Regions from separate parts of the Chromobacterium sp. ASV23 genome, predicted to be linked through region 2. Evidence: predicted binding sites of a transcription regulator. Region 2 holds the regulator's gene; the other holds the start of a gene.
What was found. Region 2 encodes sigma-54, which starts transcription at its own class of promoters, with help from an activator protein. Its sites were predicted from a motif close to CTGGCACGCTTCATGCTT; they were not measured.
Positions count from the first base shown of each region.

Region 1 (5,320 bases), on a different contig from region 2:
TCCCGCTGGTGTACCTGTTGAAGAAGGAATACTGGCGCGACGTGCATTGATTCGCGCTGGATGCGGTCTGGAAAAGGCGGAATGATTTCCGCCTTTTTTCTTTTTAAATCATGATGTTGTATTGAAATGCTGGAAATGGGTGCGGCGAAGGTGCTAGAATGGCCTGCTACACCAATTCATTGTTAGTCAAGGATTTTCTCCGCCATGATGACCCTCTACTCCGGAATCACCTGCCCATTCAGTCAGCGCTGCCGTATCGTGCTCTTCGAGAAGGGGATGGATTTCGAAATTATCGATGTGGACATCCATAACAAGCCGGAAGACCTGGCCGTGATGAATCCGTACAACGAAGTGCCGGTGCTGGTTGAGCGCGACCTGATCCTGCACGAGTCCAACATCATCAACGAATACATCGACGAGCGCTTCCCGCATCCGCAACTGATGCCGGCCGATCCGGTGATGCGCGCCCGCGCCCGCCTGTTCCTGCATCGTTTTGAAAATGAGCTGTTCATCCACGTGAAGACGCTGGAAGCCGGCGCTACCGGCAAGGAAGCCACCAAGGCGCGCGAAGCGATCCGCGACGGTCTGACCACCATCGCCCCGATTTTCGCCAAGCAGAAGTTCATGCTGGGCGATGACTTCTCCATGATCGATGTGGCCATCGCGCCGCTGATGTGGCGCCTGGAGCACTACAACATCGATCTGGGCAAGAGCGCAGCGCCTATCCTGAAGTACGCCGAACGCATTTTCCAACGCCAGTCCTTTATCGATTCGCTGACGCCGTCCGAAAAGGCGATGCGCAAGTAAGGAAAAGCGATGAGCTCCAGCACCAAGCCCTACATGATTCGCGCGCTGCACCAGTGGTGCTGCGACAACGGGCACACGCCCTATCTGGTGGTATGGGTCAATGACCGCACCGATGTGCCGCGTGAATACGTGAAGAACAACGAGATCGTGCTCAATGTCGCCTACAGCGCCACCAAGAATCTGCAGATCGAAAACGACTGGATCTCGTTTTCGGCGCGGTTCGGCGGGATGTCTCGCGATATTTGGGTGCCGGTGGGGAATGTGATGTCCATCTTCGCCCGCGAAACGGGCGAAGGCATGGGCTTCGAGGTGGAGCCGATGCCGGAGGACGCGGCGCTCAAGCCGGCGCCGTCGGTCGACCAGCCGAAGAACGATGGCGACGACCCGGGGCCGAACCGTCCGAGCGGCGGTCGTCCCAGCCTGCGCATCGTTAAATAGTTCAGCATCGCAAACCGGCCTTCTGGCCGGTTTTTTACATATGGCGGGCGAAAAAAAACGGGGCCAGAGGCCCCGCCAAGTCCCTTACACAACAAACTTTGCTCTGCCGGCCTTATTCCACGCGCTCGCCGTGCAGCACTACATCCAGTCCTTCGCGTTCCTCGTCTTCCGCCACGCGCAGGCCGATCACCAGATTCACCAGCTTCAGCAGGATGAAGGTGACGATGCCGCAGTAGACGATAGTGACGCCCACCCCCAGCGCCTGGGTGGCCAAGCTGCCATCTGCGCCGCCGATGTCCTTCACTGCAAAGATGCCGGTCAACAGCGCGCCCAGGATGCCGCCGACGCCGTGCACGCCGAACGCGTCCAGAGAATCGTCGTAGCCCATCATGTGCTTCAGACCGGTGGCGCCCCAGAAGCACACCACGCCGGCAGCCAGGCCGATGATCAGCGCACCCTTGACGTCGACGAAGCCCGCGGCCGGCGTGATGGCGACCAGGCCCGCGACGGCGCCGGAGGCGATGCCAAGTACCGACGGCTTCTTCTTGGTGGCCCATTCGGCGAACATCCAGGCCAGGGCGGCCATCGCGGTGGCCACCTGGGTGGTCACCATGGCCATGCCGGCACGGCCGTCGGCGGCGCCTGCGGAGCCGGCGTTGAAGCCGAACCAACCCACCCACAGCATGGAGGCGCCCACCAGCGTCAGGATCAGGTTATGCGGCGCCATGGCTTCCTTGCCGTAGCCGACGCGCTTGCCCAGCACCAGCGCCGTCACCAGGCCGGCCACGCCGGCGTTGATGTGCACCACGGTGCCGCCGGCGAAGTCCAGCACGCCCTTGTCGCCCATCCAGCCGCCCGGCGCCCATACCCAGTGCGCCACCGGCACGTAGACCATCAGCGACCACAGCGCCATGAAGACCAGCATGGCCGAGAACTTCATGCGTTCGGCGAAGGCGCCGGTGATCAGCGCCGGCGTGATGATGGCGAAGGTCATCTGGAAGGTCATGAACACCGATTCCGGAATGGTGCCGGCCAGCGGATGCACCGCCAGTTTGCCGGCATCCTTCATGTACACCATGCCGTCCAGCATGAAGCGCGACAGATCGCCGATATACGGGTTGCCGACGGTGAAGGCCAGGCTGTAACCGACGACGGCCCACAGCACGGTCACCAGGGCGGTGATGGCGAAGCTTTGCATCAGCGTGGCCAGCACGTTTTTCTTGCGTACCATGCCGCCGTAAAACAGCGCCAGGCCGGGAATGGTCATGAACAGCACCAGGGCGGTGGAGGTCAGCATCCAGGCGGTATCGCCGGAGTTGATTACCTTCACGGCGGCCACTGCGGGCCCGGCCGGCGCGTCGGCCAGGGCGGGCAGGGCAACGGTGGACAGGCCGGCAGCCATTGCAGCGAGTATCTTTTTCATTATGGTTTCCCCAGTTTCACTGATGCGTCAGACGGCGTCGGCGCCGGTTTCGCCGGTGCGGATGCGGATGACTTGCTCCAGGTCGTAGACAAAGATCTTGCCGTCGCCGATCTTGCCGGTGCGGGCGGATTTCTCGATGGCTTCCACCACTTGGTCCAGCAGGGCGTCGTCGATGGCGATTTCCAGTTTCACCTTGGGCAGGAAATCGACGACATATTCGGCGCCGCGGTACAGTTCGGTATGGCCTTTCTGGCGGCCGAAACCCTTGACCTCGGATACGGTCACGCCTTGCACGCCGATGGCGGACAGGGCTTCGCGGACTTCGTCAAGCTTGAACGGCTTGATTACTGCAGTGACGAGTTTCATGGCTGCTCCTTCTCGGGCGATTGACAGATCAGGTTCTGCTGACAACGCTAACGCAGGAATCGTGCCAGCCTTGGGCGAGGGCGCTTGTGGCCAGAATGCGTAGCGGCGGGGGAGGCAGGCTCGTATTATGGCACTGTATTTGTGCGCTGCAGCGGACTGGCTTGCACCGTTATGGTGCGTCGCATCGCAAGCGGCGCCTGGCGGCTGTGTGCGCCTAGCCGCGAGGGACGTAGATGGGCCGAGCGGACAGGAAAGCGGGAGCGCCGCGGCGCTTTTTGCTACACTCCGCTTGATATCAAGCAACCGCAGGAGCCGCGAGCATGTTGAGCCAGAAACTGTTTGACGAAATCAGCGCCAAGATCAGCGAAACCATCGCCGCCAGCCCGGCCAAGGATTTGGAAAAAAACATCCGCGCCATGATGGCCTCCACTTTTTCCAAAATGGATCTGGTGACGCGCGAGGAGTTCGATGTGCAGCAGGCCGTGTTGGCCCGCACCCGCGAGCAGCTGGCTGCGCTGGAGTCCCGTCTAGGCCGTCTGGAGAGCCAGGTGTTTCCGGAGGAGTCCGCCGCCAAAGCCGAAGCGCAGTCGGAACTCGGCCACTCCTGAGACGGGCGGCATGGGCGCGGCTGTCATCCGCTGCGGTGATGGCCGGATTGGACGGCGGCTTGCCGGGAGGCTGCCGCATGCGCGCTTCAAACGCGGCGGGTGGCCATTTCCGCCGCCAAGGGGGAACCTTACATGACGCTGGCTGTGTTGCATTGCAGGGCCTTGCAGGGCATGCAGGCGCCGGAGGTGGCGGTGGAAGTGCATCTGGCCAACGGTCTGCCTGCGTTCAACATCGTTGGTTTGCCGGAAGCGGAAGTGAAGGAAAGCCGGGAACGCGTGCGCGCCGCCATCCAGACTTCCGGCTTCGAATTTCCGGCGCGCCGCATCACGGTCAATCTGGCGCCGGCCGACTTGCCCAAGGATTCCGGCCGCTTCGACCTGCCCATCGCCATCGGCATCCTGCAGGCATCTGGACAGGTCAAGTGCGACGACATCTCCCGCTATGAGTTTGCCGGCGAGCTGGCGCTGGGCGGCGAGTTGCGGCCCGTGCGCGGCGCGCTGGCCATGGCCTGCCAATGCCACGCGGCCGGCCGCGCTTTTGTTTTGCCGGCGGACAGCGCGGCGGAAGCCGCCGTGGCGGAGGGCGCGCGGATTTACGGCGTTGCGTCGTTGTTGCAGGCCTGTGCTTTCCTCAATGGCCTGCAGCCTTTGGAGCCGATTGCCGCCCCGGCCTTTGGCATGCTGCCGAACTATCCCGATCTGGCCGATGTCAAAGGCCAGTCTGTTGCGCGCGGCGCTTTGGAAATCGCCGCGGCCGGCGGGCACAGCCTGTTGCTGATGGGACCGCCCGGCACCGGCAAGTCCATGCTGGCGTCGCGCCTGCCGGGTCTGTTGCCGCCCTTGTCGGCGGAAGAGGCGCTGGAAAGCGCGGCGGTGCAGTCGCTGGCGTCGCAAGGTTTCCGAGCCGCCAGCTGGCGCGCCCGGCCATTTAGAGCGCCGCATCACACCGCTTCCGCGGTGGCGCTGGTCGGCGGGGGCAGCGATCCAAGGCCTGGCGAAATCAGCCTGGCGCATCACGGCGTGCTGTTTCTGGACGAGTTGCCGGAATTCGACCGCAAGGTGCTGGAAGTGTTGCGCGAGCCATTGGAGAGCGGCGTCATCCATATTTCGCGGGCGGCGCGGCAAGCGAGCTTCCCGGCGCGCTTCCAGCTGGTGGCGGCGATGAATCCCTGTCCTTGCGGTTATCACGGCCATCCCTCTGGGCGCTGCCACTGCACGCCGGAGCAGGTTGCGCGATATCGCGGTAAAATTTCTGGGCCTTTGCTGGACCGCATCGACCTGCACGTGGAGGTGCCGACGCTGACCGCCGACGAGTTGTTGAGCGCGTCGGCCGGCGAGAGCAGCGAGTCGGTGCGGAAACGGGTGCTGCAGGCGCGCGAGCGGCAATGGCGCCGCCAAGGCGTGTTGAACGCTGCGCTGCAGGGCGAGCAATTGGAACAGCACTGCGGCGCGGATGCCGACGCGCTGGCGATTCTGGCCAAGGCCTTGCAGCAGCTTGGCTTGTCGGCGCGCGCTTATCATCGGATACTGCGGGTTTCGCGCAGCATCGCCGATTTGCAGGGCGCGGAGCGCATAAGCCGCAATCATGTTTTGCAGGCGATTCAGCTGCGGCGCCTGGCGCAGGCGGGCGCGTGAAAATATTTGATCAATCAGCCGGATGGCATAATGGCAATCCGTT
Region 1 is NZ_JAELTR010000041.1:18,863-24,182, reverse strand. Features, by position in the region: gene JHD59_RS15695 (cytochrome c1) at 1-50, shown strand, start outside; gene JHD59_RS15690 (glutathione S-transferase N-terminal domain-containing protein) at 205-807, shown strand; gene JHD59_RS15685 (ClpXP protease specificity-enhancing factor) at 817-1,245, shown strand; gene JHD59_RS15680 (ammonium transporter) at 1,358-2,668, opposite strand; gene glnK (P-II family nitrogen regulator) at 2,696-3,034, opposite strand; gene JHD59_RS15670 (accessory factor UbiK family protein) at 3,355-3,642, shown strand; gene JHD59_RS15665 (YifB family Mg chelatase-like AAA ATPase) at 3,775-5,277, shown strand.
Region 1: a site for sigma-54 is predicted at 3,085-3,102, ahead of glnK (P-II family nitrogen regulator). Genes of this name have one in related genera too.

Region 2 (5,320 bases):
AGAAGCGCACCGTGGTCAAGGATGTCTCGCTGAACATCGAAAGCGGCGAAGTCGTCGGCCTGCTCGGCCCCAACGGCGCCGGCAAGACCACCAGCTTCTACATGATCGTCGGCCTGATCGGCGCCGACGACGGCGACATCCGGCTGGACGAACAATCCATCACCCATTATCCGATACACCAGCGCGCCCAGCTGGGCCTGGGATATCTGCCGCAGGAGGCGTCCATCTTCCGCCGCATGACAGTGGAGGAGAACATCACCGCCATCCTGGAAATCTCCGGCCTCAAGGGCAAGGAGCTGGAAAAGGAACTGGACCTGCTGCTGGACGACCTGAACATCGGCCATCTGCGCGACAGCAACGCGCTGGCGCTGTCCGGCGGCGAGCGGCGCCGGGTGGAAATCGCCCGCGTGCTGGCCACCCGGCCGCGCTTCATCCTGCTGGACGAACCGTTCGCCGGCGTCGATCCGATCGCGGTAATCGATATTCAGAAAATCATCTCCTTCCTGAAAGAGCGCGGCATCGGCGTGCTGATCACCGACCACAACGTCCGTGAGACGCTGCGCATCTGCGACCGCGCCTACATCATCAGCGACGGCTCGGTGCTGGCCTCCGGCCAGCCGGAGGAGCTGGTCAACAACGACAAGGTGCGCAAGGTTTACCTTGGCGAACATTTCCACCTGTAAACCATGAAGCAGGCACTACAGCTCAAGGTTTCGCAACAGCTGACGCTGACCCCGCAGCTGCAGCAGTCGATCAAACTGCTGCAACTGTCCACGCTGGACCTGCAGGCCGAGGTGGAGCGCTTTCTGCTGGACAACCCGCTGCTGGAACGCGGCGACGAGCCGCGCGACAGCGACGCGCCCACGGAGGCGGCGGAAGCGCGGGAAACCACGGAGAGCGAAGCGGCAGACAGCCGCGACGACAGCGCCGGCGAGCTGCTGGACTGGGGCGCCGGCAGCCGCCACGGCGGCGACGACGACTACGACCCGATGCTCAACGTGCCCTGCCCGGTCAGCCTGCGCGAGCACCTGCTGGCGCAGCTGGGCGAGATCGCCTTGCCGCGCCGCGACGAGGCCATCGTGCGGCTGCTGATCGAGGAGCTGGACGACGACGGCTACATGCCGCAAAGCCTGGACGAGCTGGCCAGCCATCTGCCGCTGGAGCTGCAGCTGGAAAGCGACGAGCTGGCCGTGGGCCTCGCCCTGCTGCAGCAATTCGACCCAGCCGGCGTCGGCGCGCGCACGCTGGCGGAATCGCTGCAGCTGCAGCTGCAGCGGCTGTCCGCGGCCGAACCTGGCCATGCGCTGGCCCTGGCCATCGTGCGCGAACATCTGGCGCTGCTGGGCGGCCGCGACTACGCCAAGCTGAAAAAGCTGCTGGCTTGCAACGACGCCGAACTGCGCGCGGCGCAGGCGCTGATCGCCCGCCTCAACCCGCACCCGGCCACCGGCTTCCATCACGGCGATGTCCACTACGTGATCCCCGACATCAGCGTGCGCAAGCTGCGCGGACGCTGGGTGGCGGAGCTGAACCGCTCGGCCGTGCCGCGGCTGCGCGTCAACCAGCTGTACGAGCGCATGCTGGCCGACAGCCGCGGCCAGGGCGGCGAGATGTCCGCCCGGCTGCAGGAGGCGCGCTGGCTGGTCAAGAACATCCAGCAACGGTTTGACACCATCCTGAAAGTGGCGGAAGCTATTGTCGAGCGTCAACAGTTGTTCTTTGAACAAGGCGAAGTGGCGATGCGGCCGCTGATTCTGCGCGATATCGCGGAAGAGCTGGGCCTGCACGAATCCACCGTATCCCGCTCCACCAGCCAGAAATACCTGCTTTGTTCGCGAGGTTTGTTCGAGCTCAAGTATTTCTTCGGCAGTTCGTTGGAGACTGAAAGCGGTGACGAGTGTTCCGCCACCGCCATCAAGGCTCACATCCGCAGCATGATAGAAGGCGAAAACCGGGCGAAGCCGCTGTCGGACAGCGCCCTCGCCGACGCGCTGGCCAAGCAAGGAATACAGGTTGCCAGACGCACCGTAGCCAAGTATCGTGAAGCCATGCAGATTCCGGCGGTGAATCTGCGCAAGGCGCTGTAAGAGCCTGCACAAGAATACAATGCCGCCCGACAACCCGCCCGGGCGGTCAACACCAGAAGGAGCTAGGGTATGAACCTCAAAGTAACTGGCCTGCACCTGGAAGTCACTCCGTCGCTGCGCGAATACATCGAGAACAAACTGGAGCGCATTACCCGCCATGTCGACAACGTGATCGACATCTCCGTGACCCTGTCGGTAGACAAACTGGTTCAAAAGGCTGAAGTCAATGTGCATCTGTCCGGCAAGGACATCCACATCGAGGCTACCGAAGCCGACCTCTACGCCGCCATCGACCTCTTGATGGACAAGCTGGACCGCCAAGTGCTGAAGCACAAGGAAAAGCTGACCGAACACCGCGTGCAAAGCTCCGGCGAAGTCCAGCAGCCCTCGCTGTGACGCCTAGTTGAAAAGGACGGGAACCGGGCGGTTCCCGTTTTTCTTTGCGCTTGCCGGTTTTCAGTACTATCAAGGCAACGTAGAATTCCGGGTTTATCAAAGAGCCGCATGCATAATCCAATATGAATCTCATCGGCAAGATACTGACTCCGGACCATGTATTGCTGGATCTGGATGTCTCCAGCAAGAAGCGGGTGTTCGAGCAGGTCGGTCTCCTGGTGGAAAACACACGCGGCATCGCCCGCAGCGAAATCTTCGACAGCCTGTTCAGCCGCGAGAAGCTCGGCTCTACCGGGCTGGGGCAAGGCGTCGCCATCCCGCACGGACGCGCGCGCGGCCTGAAGGAAGCCACCGGCGTGTTCATCCGGCTGAAGGCCCCGATCCCGTTCGACGCGCCGGACGGCAAGCCGGTGCAGTGCCTGTTTGTGTTGCTGGTGCCGGAGCATGCCACCGATCTGCATCTGCAGGTGCTCTCGGAATTGGCGCAATTGTTCTCCAGCCGGCAGATGCGCGAGAAAATGCTCAGCATCGGATTGCGCGACGAGCTCTACCAGCAGCTCTGCGATTGGACCCCTAATGCCTAGCATTACCGTACGCCGCCTGTATCAGGAAAATCAGCAGAAGCTGAACCTGACCTGGGTCGCCGGCACCGGCGGCTCGGACAACGTCATCGGCAACGACGACCAGCGCCCCACGCTGGCGCTGGTGGGCCACCTGAACTTCATCCACCCCAACCGCGTCCAGGTATTGGGCCTGGCGGAGGTCGACTACCTGAACAAGCTGGAGCAGTCGGCCGCCAAGACCGCGCTGGACCAGCTGTTCCACAAGAGCATGTCGGTGGTGATGGTGGCCAACGGCCAGCCGGTGCCGCGGCTGTTGCGCGACTACTGCCACAGCCACAACGTGCCGCTGATGACCAGCACGCTGGAAAGCCCGTACCTGATGGACGTGCTGCGCATCTATCTGGCGCGCGCGCTGGCGGTGTCCACCGTGCTGCACGGCGTATTCCTCGACGTGTTCGAGATCGGCGTGCTGATCATGGGCGACTCGGCCATGGGTAAAAGCGAATTGGCGCTGGAGCTGATCTCGCGCGGCCACGGCATGGTCGCCGACGACGCGGTGGAGCTGTACCGCATCGGCCCGGACACGCTGGAAGGCCGCTGCCCGCCGCTGCTGCGCGACTTTCTGGAAGTGCGCGGCCTGGGCATCCTGAACATCCGCACCATCTTCGGCGAGACCGCCGTCCGCCCCAAGAAAGTGCTGAAGCTGATCATCCACCTGGTGAAGGCCAACGACCAGGCCATGCAGGCGCTGGACCGGCTGAACATCCAGTCCGAAACCCAGGACATCATAGGCGTGACCGTGCGCAAAGTGGTGCTGCCGGTGGCTGCCGGCCGCAACTTGGCGGTACTGGTGGAAGCCGCCGTGCGCAACTACATCCTGCAGCTGCGCGGCATCGACAGCACCCGCGAGTTCATCGAACGACACACCAATTTCTTGCGAGACCAGGAAAATGCGCCTGATATTGATTAGCGGCCTGTCCGGCTCCGGCAAATCCGTGGCCTTGCGCGCCCTGGAAGACTCCGGTTTTTACTGCGTGGACAATCTGCCAGCCAATATGCTGCCGGAAGCCATGGCCATGTATGCAGAGTTCGGCTACAGCGACATCGCCATCAGCGTCGACACCCGCTCCGGCCCGTCGCTGGGCGCGCTGCCGCAAGTCGTGACGCAGCTGCGCGGGCAAGGCATAGACGTGCGCCTGCTGTTTCTGGAAGCCAAGCCCGCCACGCTGGTCAAACGCTTCTCCGAGACCCGCCGCCGCCACCCGTTGGCCGGCTCCGGCATCACCGTGGAAGAGAGCATCCAGGTCGAGCAGGAGATGCTGGGCGGCGTGCAGGAACTCGGCACCCGCATCGACACCAGCGAACTGTCGGCCAATGCGCTGCGCAGCTGGATACGCGAACTGGTGGACGCCGACAGCAGCCGGCTGACGCTGATTTTCCAATCTTTCGGCTTCAAGCATGGCGTGCCGCAGGACGCCGATTTCGTGTTCGACGCCCGCTGCCTGCCCAACCCGTATTACGATCCGCTGCTGCGTCCGCTGACCGGGCGCGACCAGCCCATCGTCGACTTCTTCGCCCAGCACGCCGAAGTGGCCGACATGATAAACGACATCCAGTCGCTGGTCGCCAAGTGGCTGCCCTGCTACAGCAAGGAAAACCGCAGCTACCTGACGGTGGCCGTCGGCTGCACAGGCGGCCAGCACCGCTCGGTCTTCATCATCGAAAGCCTGGCCCGCGCCTTCGCCGACCAGCAAGTGCTGGTGCGCCACCGCCAGTTGCACCCCGACCATTGAACAGGACGCGGGCGGCAACGCCCGCCCCTGGAGACTGCCCGATGTCCCGCCGCCAAACCGTCACCGTCGCACTTACCGGCGCCTCCGGCCTGCCCTACGGCCTGCGCCTGATCGAAACCCTGCTCGCCGCAGGCATCCGGGTGTGGGTGCTGTATTCGCAAGCCGCGCAGATCGTGGCCAAGCAGGAAATGGAACTGACGCTGCCATCGCGCCCGGCGGAAATGAAAGCCTGGCTGCTGCAGCGCTATCCAGCCGCGCCGGACCTGCTGGAAGTCTACGGCCGCGAGGAATGGTTCGCGCCGGCCGCCTCCGGCTCCAACCCGCCGGACGCCATGGTGGTGTGCCCGTGCTCCATGGGCACCTTGGCGGCCATCCGCCACGGCATGAGCGACAACCTGATCGAACGCGCCGCCGACGTCTGCATCAAGGAGCAGCGCAAGCTGGTGCTGGTGCCGCGCGAAACGCCGCTATCGGCCATCCA
Region 2 is NZ_JAELTR010000018.1:64,490-69,809, reverse strand. Features, by position in the region: gene lptB (LPS export ABC transporter ATP-binding protein) at 1-683, shown strand, start outside; gene JHD59_RS09990 (RNA polymerase factor sigma-54) at 687-2,087, shown strand; gene raiA (ribosome-associated translation inhibitor RaiA) at 2,157-2,483, shown strand; gene ptsN (PTS IIA-like nitrogen regulatory protein PtsN) at 2,606-3,067, shown strand; gene hprK (HPr(Ser) kinase/phosphatase) at 3,060-4,016, shown strand; gene rapZ (RNase adapter RapZ) at 3,997-4,839, shown strand; gene JHD59_RS09965 (flavin prenyltransferase UbiX) at 4,881-5,320, shown strand, end outside.